DNA from 2 places in the Glutamicibacter sp. MOO4 genome. Region 2 is predicted to be linked to the other one. Evidence: riboswitches for the same ligand, from Rfam matches in the RefSeq annotation. Region 2 holds a riboswitch; the other holds the start of a gene.
What was found. A riboswitch is a leader RNA that binds a small molecule or an ion and turns the genes downstream of it on or off. The one in region 2 is predicted to bind S-adenosylmethionine.
Positions count from the first base shown of each region.

Region 1: it holds a riboswitch for S-adenosylmethionine, as region 2 does, so the genes downstream of both, AC1Z3F_RS01725 (bifunctional o-acetylhomoserine/o-acetylserine sulfhydrylase) here and AC1Z3F_RS15335 (ABC transporter ATP-binding protein) in region 2, are expected to answer to the same signal.

Region 1 is NZ_CM167800.1:375,105-380,858, reverse strand. It holds gene AC1Z3F_RS01740 (SHOCT domain-containing protein) at 149-547, shown strand; gene AC1Z3F_RS01735 (SGNH/GDSL hydrolase family protein) at 618-1,475, shown strand; gene metX (homoserine O-acetyltransferase MetX) at 1,572-2,705, opposite strand; gene AC1Z3F_RS01725 (bifunctional o-acetylhomoserine/o-acetylserine sulfhydrylase) at 2,708-4,051, opposite strand; SAM riboswitch class IV at 4,155-4,275, opposite strand; gene AC1Z3F_RS01720 (VOC family protein) at 4,448-5,092, shown strand; gene AC1Z3F_RS01715 (CPBP family intramembrane glutamic endopeptidase) at 5,163-5,754, opposite strand, start outside.
Region 2 is NZ_CM167800.1:3,274,310-3,280,063, reverse strand. It holds gene AC1Z3F_RS15345 (LLM class flavin-dependent oxidoreductase) at 1-245, opposite strand, end outside; gene AC1Z3F_RS15340 (acyl-CoA dehydrogenase family protein) at 297-1,637, opposite strand; SAM riboswitch class I at 1,653-1,744, opposite strand; SAM riboswitch class I at 2,012-2,114, shown strand; gene AC1Z3F_RS15335 (ABC transporter ATP-binding protein) at 2,120-2,929, shown strand; gene AC1Z3F_RS15330 (aliphatic sulfonate ABC transporter substrate-binding protein) at 3,011-4,033, shown strand; gene AC1Z3F_RS15325 (ABC transporter permease) at 4,040-4,852, shown strand; gene acs (acetate--CoA ligase) at 4,915-5,754, shown strand, end outside.

The sequences.
Region 1 (5,754 bases), 610 kb from region 2:
TAGGCTCAAGAAATTACAGATCGATAAACATTTCAATATTCACTACGCCATACCAAAAACGCGTGGTTGACTAGCACAAAGGATTTCATTGCCTTGCTGTGAGCGCTTCGCCAGTAGAGCAGATTCAGCCCAACCAGAATTAGGTTCCATGAAAAGTTTCGAAGTAATTGAGGAGTACACCGAGGTCGACTCAACCGACACGTCCAGCTTCGGTTTTATAGAAGACTCTTCGTCCAGCGGATCAGGATTTATTGACACGGCGTTCGACCTAATGCAGGTTCTGATCGGTATTTGTGTGGTTCTCTTCTTGGCGGTCGTGGCCTTCATTATCTATTCCCAGGTGCGCAACTACCGCAAGATCAAGAGCGCTGGAATGGACCCACTAACCCTCGAGGCAGAATTGGCAACTCGGTTGGCACAATCAGATTTGCTCGCCCCGAAGAAGTCTCTGGAAGCTAAGTTGAATGAACTTGCCGATCTTCGCACCCGCGGAGTCATCTCCGGGGAAGAGTACGAGCAGGCTCGCCGCGACGCGCTCAAGGAATAAAGGGCACGGTGTTGCAGATCATCCCTGAGACTGATTGACGGAACGTTACCACAGGGTAACAATATGAATTGTGTCTAAAGACTTTGATTTCGAAACCAGCAACTCCACGGAAAAAACGCTCCATCCTTGGCGCCGCTATGTTGCCCTAGGTGATTCATTCACCGAAGGGATCGGCGATCCAGATCCATCAAATGCAGGACAGCATCTTGGCTGGGCCGACCGTCTGGCCCAGGAGCTAAGCACCTCAGTCTCGGACTTCGCCTACGCAAACTTGGCGATCCGCGGCAGGCTAATCGGCCAGATTGTCGCCGAGCAGTTGGCGCCGGCGATTGACCTGAAGCCGGACTTGATTTCGCTGTGCGCGGGCGGCAATGACGTACTGCGCCCGGGCGGAGACCCGGATAAGATCGCGGACATTCTTGACGGCGCGGTCTCCAAGCTCAGCGCCACCGGTGCGACGGTGCTCCTTGTTACCGGTCCAGATATTCGCGATACTCCGGTGCTCGGAAGCATCCGCGGCAAGGTCGCGATCTACAACGAGAATGTGCGCGCCGTCGCCGCTCGCTACGACGCGATCGTGGGCGATATGTGGGCCCTGCGTGAACTGCACCAACCGCAGATGTGGGCACCGGACCGCCTGCACTTCTCCCCTCTGGGGCATCAGCGAATCGCCGCCATGGCGCTGGATTCACTCAACGTACCGCACACCTTGGATACCAAGGTGGAGCCGGTGCAGGATCTACGCACATGGCGCGAGGCACGCTTTGAGGATCTGCACTGGGCGCGCGAACATTTGGCTCCATGGGTGCTGCGTCGTTTACGTCACCAGTCGTCGGGTGATGGCATCAGCGCAAAGCGTCCGTCGGCCACACCATTTACCGTGGCTAAGCCCAATGATTCTCTCGGCGCCGGCGACTGCGCACAATAGGGATTAGATAACAGCAAAATAGTAGGGACAGCATCCACCGAAAACTGGTGGCGGCTGTCCCTACTGTTGTATGGGCTCTTGTATGGGCCGACTTCTTTAGCGGTTAAAAACCGTTGTGCGCAGAACACCATCGAGCTGATGCGCGTCGGTCAAAAAACCATCGTGCCCAATCGGGGAATCAATAAAGTGCACCGGCACCGGCGTTGGCAGTGCCGCGGCTAACTTGTGCGATTGCTCCGGGAAGTACAGACGGTCCGAGCTCACAGCGACCACCAGCACGTTCACATTTTCCAGCCTCGCCAAGGCGGAACCCAGCGAGTCGTGACCGCGCGCCACGTCGTGGCTCATCAGCGCTTCGGTCAATAGCAGGTAGCTATTGGCATCAAAGCGGTTGGCCAGCTTCGTGGCCTGGTGATCCAGGTAGCTTTCCACTTGGTAACGACCGCGCGGCCCAGAGAGTTTGCCCGTGGGCGCCTCGCCAGGCTGTGCGGTGCGACCAAAGCGCGCCTCAAGTTCAGCTTCCGAACGGTACGTGATGTGCGCCAGACGCCGAGCCAGGCCTAGCCCGGCATGTGGGCGCGCATCGTTGGCGTAATAGTCTCCGCCAGCAAAGTTCGCATCCAGCCTGATGGACTGGGTCTGCACCTGAGCGAAGGCGATCTGTTCCGCGGTGGCTTGGGCACTAGATGCCATCACCACCAGGTTTTTGACCTGCTCGGGGAATTCAACGGCATACTCCAAGGCTCGCGCCCCACCCATGGAACCACCAATCACCGCATGCCAGGAGCTAATTCCTAGCTGGGCGGCCAGACGCGCTTCAAGGCGCACCGAATCCTTGATGGTGACAAAGGGAAAGCGCGAACCATAGGGCACACCGTGTGCGTCCGGCGAAGCCGGCCCGGTGGATCCATTACAACCGCCGACCATGTTAACGGCGAGAACGAAGTACTTTGTGGTGTCGATCGTGGCCCCGGGGCCGATAAAGCCGTCCCACCATCCGGGTAGGGATGAATGCCCCTGGGCGACATGTGCGTCGCCGGTCAAAGCATGCATCACCAGCACGGCGTTGGAGCCATCGGCGCTCAGCTTGCCCCACGTTTCGTAGGCGAGTTCTACCTGTGGCAGGTAGCCGCCAAACTCAAAGTGGTACTCCCCCACAGCGCTACGGCGCGTCATGCCGTCTTGGCCGTGGGCGAGCGGTGTTTCTTCGTTGGTTGCAATGGATGCCATACCTAGAGCGTTTCCTGCAATTCCTTATTCTCAAGGGCTGCCACAGCGTTAAAGCCCAACTGGAGATCGGCCAAAATGTCCTTGATATTTTCTAGTCCGACGCTCAAGCGCACCAAGCCGGGGCTTACGCCCGCGGCAAGCTGATCGGCCTCGGAGAGCTGAGCGTGGGTGGTGGACGCCGGGTGGATGGCCAGCGAGCGCACATCGCCGATGTTGGCCACATGGGAGTGCAGCTCAAGGGCGTTTACAAAGGCTTGGCCTGCCGGCGCACCGCCAGAAAGCTCAAAGGCGAGCACCGATCCGGCGCCGTGCTGGCTGTACTTCTTGGCGCGCTCAAACCATGGTGAGGAGGCTAGGCCCGCATAGGCGACCTGCTGCACTTCATCACGGGCTTCGAGCCAGTTGGCCACTTCCCGCGCGTTTTCACCGTGGCGCTCAACGCGCAGGGACAGGGTTTCTAGCCCCTGGGCGATCAAGAACGCGTTAAAAGGTGACAGCGCCGAACCCAAATCGCGCAAGAGCTGGACTCGCGCCTTGAGGATGTAGGCCAGGTTGGCGCCGAGGATGCCGTTCACGCCAAGATCGCGAGCAAAAACCAGGCCGTTGTAGGACTCGTCCGGGGTATTAAAGCCCGGGAAGCGCTGCGGGTCCTTGGCAAAGTCGAAGTTGCCCGAGTCCACAATCACCCCGGCGATCGCGTTGCCGTGACCGCCCAGGAATTTGGTGGCCGAGTGGATGACGATGTCAGCCCCAAATTCGATCGGGCGGATCAGGTACGGAGTGGCCAGGGTGTTATCCACCAGCAGCGGCACTCCATTTTCATGGGCGATCTTGGCGATTTCTTCGATGTCCAGCACGTCTTGGCGTGGGTTGGAAATGGTTTCGCCGAAGAACGCCTTGGTGTTTGGGCGCACCGCGTCGCGCCAATCCTGCAGGTTATCCGGGTCGGCCACAAAGCTGACCTCGATGCCCAGGCGCTTAAGCGTGTGCTTGAGCAGGTTCTGGGTTCCGCCGTACAAACTTGGGCTGGCCACCAGGTGATCGCCGGACTCGGCGAGGTTCAGGATGGCCAAGGTGGTCGCGGCCTGTCCGGAGGACAGCAACAGCGCACCCACGCCGCCTTCTAGATCGGCGATGCGAGTTTCTACTGCGTCGGTGGTGGGGTTGCCGATGCGGGTGTAGATCGGTTCCAGTTCCTGCAGCGCAAAACGGGCTGCGGCACTTTCTGCGTTTGGGAAGACGAAGGAAGTGGTCTGGAAGATCGGTAACGCCCGGGCACCGGTGGTTGGATCTGGGGTCTGCCCGGAGTGGATCTGACGGGTTTCAAATGACCAGTTATTGCTCATGGTTTCCTCCAAAAATAGTTCTGTGACTTTTGGGGTAGACCACTGAGAAGACACCGACAGGAAGATCCTTGTCAGGGTAGCTTCGTCAAGGCACTTCCAGGGTTACCCGCGCTTGTCCTTAGCAGCTTTTTGCTCTTAAGGGCCAGGTCTTCACCCGGGGCACCCCACCGCGGTTGGAGGGTTGCCGCCCAGTAAGCCGGGGCTTGTTACTGGGACTCATGACCTACTTCCAGTGTGCCCGAAAACCGAAGATTTTTGCAATGTGAGAGCGCAAAATGGGTAGCAATCGGTCATATTTCGCGCCAGGCGCGATTTGGGTGCAGAGAATTCGATCACCGATAAAAAATTAGGCTTGCCTAAGTAGAGACTGTCATCACATGTTGTCATGATGGGCACATGATGAGGTTAGATCACGTAAGTTATGCCTGCGGCCCAGATGGGCTGTTGCCAACCGCGCAGAGAATCTCCGAGGCCTTGGGTTTGGAGTTCGTTAAGGGAGGCGTGCATCCGCGCTTCGGAACACGTAATGTCATCTTCCCGTTGAAGCATGGTCAGTATCTGGAAGTGGTTGAAGTGCTCAACCACCCCGCCAGCGACAAGGCCCCTTTTGGCCAAGCGGTACGAGCGCGTTCAGAGCTCGGCGGCGGCTGGATGGGCTGGTGCGTTTCGGTGGACGATCTGTCCAGCGCCGAAGACCGGTTGGGTCGCAAGTCGGTTCCAGGCAACCGCAAGTTCCCCGATGGTCGCGAGCTGACCTGGCAGCAGATCGGCATTAAGGGTTTGATCGCCGACCCGCAGTGCCCGTACCTGATTTCCTGGGACGAAGAAGCCAAGGATCTGCACCCTTCCAAGGCACTTGAACCGAGCGGCGCGATCAGCGAGATCACCATTGCCGGCTCGCGTGATCGTGTGCTGGAATGGTTGGGGCAACCTGAAAACGTGCATCTTGGCCCGGTGGTTATGGACTACGAGGCACCCAACGGTACCCCGGGAATCATGACGGTGACCTTCGAGACCGAAAACGGTCCGGTTGTGCTGTAGCAACGTTTTTCAAAGGTAGGCGGGGACAATGGCGTCCCCACCTACCTCTTTTTATGTGCTGTTTTTTCGGCTAGCTACCGATCCCGATCGCCGGACCGATCAGGGCATAACCAACAAAGCCGATGGCATCAAGTAAGAAGTGCGCGATCACCAGTGGCATCACTCGACCGTACTTTTGATAAACCCAGCCGAACACCACACCCATGAGCATATTGCCGATCATCGGCCCCACTCCTTGGTACAGGTGGTAACTGCCGCGGATCGCTGCCGAGCCGATGATCGTGGTCCACAATCCTAGGTTCAGCTTCTTTGCGTAGGTGAACAGGAAGCCGAGCATGAGCACTTCTTCCAGAACCGCATGGCGCACCGCCGAGAGTAACAACACCGGTACGCTCCACCAGTAGTCCCCTAGGTTGGCCGCCGAGATCGCGGTGGTGATCCCCAGTGCTCGGCCGGCTGCATAAACGCCTAGGGTGCCAAGCCCCATGGCTAGGAACAGGCCGGCTCCAAAGAGCGCATCCTTGCCCTGGGTGCGTAGGTCAAAACCGATCTCCCGAACCCCTCGCCCGGTGCTGCGCTTCATCAGGTAGAGGGCCAGCAGCACCGGTACCAAGGCAAAGAGGATATCGAGTAGCTGGTAGGAGAAGTCAAAAAATTCTCGG
Region 2 (5,754 bases):
GCCTGTGCGCCCGAGCGCAGTGGGGATTCGTTGGTGCCGTTAAAGACATCGTAGGTACCTAGTACGTCGGCAATAAACAGGCCGTCGAACTTACCCTTTTCTAGCACCTTCGCTAGGTGGGTCCAGTAGCCGATGGTGTTGTACGTTGAGGCTTTGTCATCTGGGTGACGCCACAGACCTGGCGACTGGTGCACCACGCAGTTCATGTCGAATGCGTTGAAGAGAATTTCGCGCTTCGTGCTCATAGGTGTTCTCCTTGCCGTGAATCTGTATTGGTGAAATTAGAAATTAGGCGCTTAGGCGCCGTAGTTTTGGTTGTTGCTGTCTTCGCCGGTGACCAAGAGACGTTGAGGCTGAACCGCATTGATTTCGTAGTCCCCCACGATGCGCGCCTTGTACATGGCCGGGTTGTGGGTGGCGATGGTTCGTGCGTTACGCCAGTGCCGATCTAGGTTGCACACAATGCTGGTTGATGAGGCCCCTAAACCGTCAAAGAGTTTGCTGGTTGCTCCGAGCACCAACGGTTGCACGATGGTCTGGGCGCGGTTAGCCGATAGTTCACAGACCGCGTAGCGTTCCTCGTCGTTCAGTCCTGGGTCTACCAGTGCTGCTTCAACTTCTAGTACTGCGCCAATCACTACCGAGTCGACGGCGAAGGACTCTGCTGAGACTTCGCCGACCAGCTGAAGTACCTGTGGTTCGCGGTAGGCCGGAACGCCGGTGCCGGTGGTGAAGATGCGGGTACGGTTCTGGACCGACTGGCGCAGATCGTTCAGCGCGGCGCGGGCAATACCTGCTTGCACTGCGGTGAGGACCAGCTGGTAGATCGCAGCTTCGGAGTCGTTAGTTGCCTGTGGGATAAAACAGTCCACGGGCACCTGATGGAACTCGGTGGTGCCGGTACCGGTCAGCCCCTGACCAAACCCATCCCAATCGTCAAGGATTTTTACGCCACTGCGTTGGGTGGAAACGACGGCAATCTGCCGGCCAGCCTTTTCTGGATGGGCCACTGCCACTGCGGTCCAGTCGGCAAAGATGGTGCCGGTGCAGTAATACTTTTCACCGTCAACTAGCCAGCGGCCCTCAGACTCGGTGACCTTGGTGTTCAGCGTACCTAGTGCGTTGCCGCCACGTTCGGTGTACGCATTGCCGACAATCTGACCGGCAGCAATACGGGTAACCCACTTGTTGCGCAGCTCTTGATCTTCAAGAATCAGAATGCTCTCCACAAAGGCGATGTGTGCTCGCCAGAGCTGGCCAACATGGGAATCAGCCTCGGAAAGTTCAATCAGCAGGCGGAACACGTCAACCAGACGTGCGCCGTAGCCGCCCTCAGAAACTGGAATGCGCAGCGCACCAAAGCGGTCGCGGTTCAGCAGGCCCACCTGTTCAAAGGGAAGCACGCGGTTGCGATCGCGGTCCCTTGCGGTAGACGCGATCTGCGCGAATACCGGACGGAAAATTTCAGCCAAACGGTCATACTGTTCATCCGCGCCCGGACCGGGTGTGACTTTGAGTAGTTGCCGGGTAGGCAGTTGCTCTTCGAAGTCATCTAGTCCCATGGCGCTAGCCTGCGAAGGATCGCTGAGCTGGTTGAAGTCCAAACCGGAAGAGTTCGGCGACTCGCCAAATGACATTGAAGTCCTCAATTCTTTCCATCGGTCCTGGCGGTAGCACCGTCCCGCGATTCGGGTGGTTGCTGCGGCGTCGTCGAGCCAGATCTCTCAGCCGCTCTGGATGGGTTGTCATTCATTTGTAGCCGTAACAAAGCAATCATTCCAAGCCACGAAGTCACATTTCATTGTTCAGACCAGGTGGCTTGACAGTTGCGTTGCACAGTCAATGACGCGTCATATCGAAGATGACTTGGCAAGAATCCCCAACTATCGATTAAACAGCCTTCTAATGAAATAAATAACGAAATAACCCGCGCATGTGACGTAGTTATCGAAGATTTTTCATGTTACGCAAGATTTGCTTTCAAATCGTTCGAAAGCCTGTAATGGACACGTAACCATCCCGAGCGGCCGAGAGATCTGGCTCAGTGACGCCGCAGCAACCACCTATGGATGACACACTCCATAGGCCGGTGCTACCGCCAGGACCGATGGAGATGATCATGGCTCTTAGCCTTGCACTGCCTCAAGCGCACACCTCGACCGCTTTAGACGTGGAATTCAGCAATGTTTCGCGCACCTTCACCACCAAAAGTGAAAGCCGCGCGGTCCTCAGCGATATCAACTTGCAGATCCCCGCGGGCCAAGTTGTTGCGATCCTTGGTGCTAGCGGCTGCGGCAAGTCCACACTGCTTCGCGCGGTCTCCGGGTTGGACCAACCATCCACCGGATCCATCCGTACCGGAAAACGCAACGTAGATGGCATCAACGAACTATGTGCGGTCGCATTTCAGGAACCACGACTACTACCGTGGCGATCGGTCCGAGAAAATATCGCTTTGGGCCTCGCGCCAGGTACCAGCAAGGCCGACGGTGCTGAACTGATTGATGAATTAATCGAGCTGACCGGGCTCAGCCACGCGACAGATCTTCGCCCGCGCGAAATTTCAGGTGGTATGGCTCAGCGCGTCTCGCTGGCTCGTGCCTTGGCACGGCGCCCTGGAGTGCTGCTACTTGATGAACCCTTCGGCGCACTGGACGCTTTGACGCGGCTGAAAATGCAAGATCTATTGCTCTCCATCCATGCTTCCTTCCCCACCACAATTCTTATGGTCACCCACGACGTGGACGAGGCGTTGACCTTGGCTGACCGAGTCATCGTCCTGGGACGTGAGGGTCAAGATACCGCGGCCACCGTCATTAAAGAACTCTCAATGAGCGCTTCTCATCCTCGCAAACACAACGAAGATCAGTTCATCGCTCACCGCGCAGGATTGCTTCGACTTCTTGGTGTGGACCCGACTAACCATTGACGTTTAACACCGATTCCCCCTGATCTACTCCATCAGCGACATAGCTGTCGCTTACCCGCACGCACAATTTAGAGGATTATTATGCTTTCGCACCGCTTCACTCGACGTACCGCACTTGCCACCGCAGCACTGTTGATCGGGGCTACTGCCCTGACCGGTTGCGCCGGAGAAAACGCTACGGCCTCAGGATCAGATAAGACCCTGTCCATTGACTTCGCCACCTACAACCCGCTGAGCCTGGTCATCAAAGAAAAAGGTTGGCTCGACGACGCCGCTAAGGATCAAGGCGTCAAGGTGGAATGGGTTCAGTCCGCTGGCTCTAACAAGGCCAATGAAGCATTACGTGCTGACGCAGTGAATGTTGGCTCCACCGCAGGATCCGCCGCTTTGTTAGCCCGGTCCAACGGTTCACCGATCAAGACTATCGACCTGTATTCGCAGCCAGAATGGGCCGCTCTGGTGGTTGCTAAGGACTCCAAGATCAAATCGGTGAAAGACCTCAAGGGCAAAACTGTGGCCGCCACCAAAGGCACCGATCCTTACTTCTTCCTGCTTCAAGCACTAGAGCAGGCAGGTCTGAGCGAAAAGGACATCACCGTACAGAATCTGCAACACGCGGACGGTCGTACCGCGTTGGTCAACGGTTCGGTTGACGCTTGGAGCGGACTAGATCCCATCATGGCCGCAGCCGAACAAGACGGTGCGAAGCTGCTGTATCGCAACCTAGATTTCAACACCTACGGTGCACTTAATGCTCGCGAAGACTTCATCAAGCAGAGCCCCGAACTAGCCCAGCTGGTCGTTGACTCCTACGAGAAAGCACGCGAATGGTCGGGCAAGCATCCAGAAGAGACCGCCAAGATCTTGGCTGATGTTGCCGGTCTAGATCCTAAGGTTGCCACCACTGTCATCGAAGAACGTTCCAACTTGGACGTATCGGCCGTTCCCGGAACCGAGTACACCAAAGTCTTGAAGACTATCGCGCCCACCTTGGTCGCCAGCGGCGATGTCTCCAAGCAGGAATCCGTAGACGAGGCCCTAGCAACTTTGGTTGATGACCAATTTGCTACCAAAGCTGACCCAACCAAAATTTCCGGAGAGTAGTCAGCAATGAGCACCACCGTCTCCACGAGAAATCCGAAGAAGGCTAAATCCGGAGTCTCTGCCACCATCTTGCGCGCTCCACACTGGTTGTTATCCCTGATCTTGCCGGTTATTGTTCTGGTGATCTGGCAGGTCGTGACGTCCACTGGAATCGTCGCTCCTTGGACTTTGCCCACCCCCACTTCTGTAGTCACTTCAGCAGTTGAGCTATTGCGTGACGGAGATCTTGGCAAACACATTGGCATTTCCACGCAACGTGTATTGCTTGGATTCTTCTTTGGTTCCTTGCTCGGTCTACTGCTTGGCGCACTGGTCGGCCTGTCCAAATTGGCTGATGCTCTGTTGGGTTTGAGCATTAGTGCGTTGCGTGCGGTGCCATCCTTAGCATGGGTCCCGCTGCTGGTGCTGTGGATGAAAATGGGTGAAGACTCCAAAGTCACCCTAGTGATCATTGGTGCATTCTTCCCCGTCTTCACCACCGTGGCCTTGGCTCTTCGTCATGTGGATGCCCAGCTGGTAGAAGCCGCCCGATCTTTCGGGCTGAACGGAATCAAGTTGCTGCGTACGGTGCAGCTTCCTGCGGTGGTGCCTTCGATTTTCTCCGGGCTGCGCCTAGCCCTAGCGCAGTCTTGGCTCTTCCTTGTTGCCGCTGAATTACTCGGCGCTTCGATGGGTCTGGGCTTCCTGCTGACTGATTCGCAGAACAACGGCCGACTGGACCGACTGATCATGACCATCATCTTGTTGGCCATCTTCGGAAAAATTACCGACGCCCTGCTCTCGATAGCAGAACGCTGGGCCATTAAACGTTGGACCTAAGAGTTCCCGCTGTCCCAATTCAACTTCGCCAACCAAAAAACACATCAAGGAAATTTTCTGTCATGACCATCGAATCGGCATCCACCTCAACGCTGGCCTCAGAGGAAGCACGCCAAGCATTCTGGGACGAAGCGGCAAACCTCCTCGATTGGGATACCAACTGGCACACCACTAGCCAAATCGTCCCAGCCGACGCAGCTGCCAAGCGTGGTCCAGAAATCTCGTGGTACTTAGGTGGCCAACTCAACGCTGCGGTCAACTGCGCTGACCGCCACGTCGCTGCTGGCCGCGGAGACAAAGTCGCGCTGTACTTTGAAGGCGAACCCGGTGACCGACAGACCGTCACCTACAAAAACCTGCAAGAGCGCATCAGCCAAGCAGCCAATGCATTGGAAGCTCTGGGTGTAGTCAAGGGCGACCGTGTCGTTATCTACCTGCCGGTGTTGATTGAAACTATCGTCATCACCCTGGCCTGCGCGCGCATCGGAGCCATTCATTCATTGGTCTTCGGTGGCTTCTCGGCCGAAGCGCTGAAGTTCCGAGTAGAAGACACCAAGGCCAAAGTACTGGTCACCACCGATGGCCAGTACCGACGTGGCACCACAGTTGCGGTTAAGGCCAATGCCGATCAGGCGGTCTCCGGTGAGAACAATATCGAGAAGGTCTTGGTCATTCGCCGCACCGGCGATGAGATCCCTTGGACCGAAGGCCGTGACGTGTGGTGGCACGAGGCCGTAGAGACCCAGTCCACCGAACATCAGGCACAGTTCTTTGATTCAGAAACGCCGCTGTTCATCATGTACACCTCCGGCACCACTGGCCAACCCAAGGGTTTGGTTCATACCACCGGCGGTTACCTGACCCAGGCAACCGCGAGCTACAACTTGCTCTTCGCCAACCCT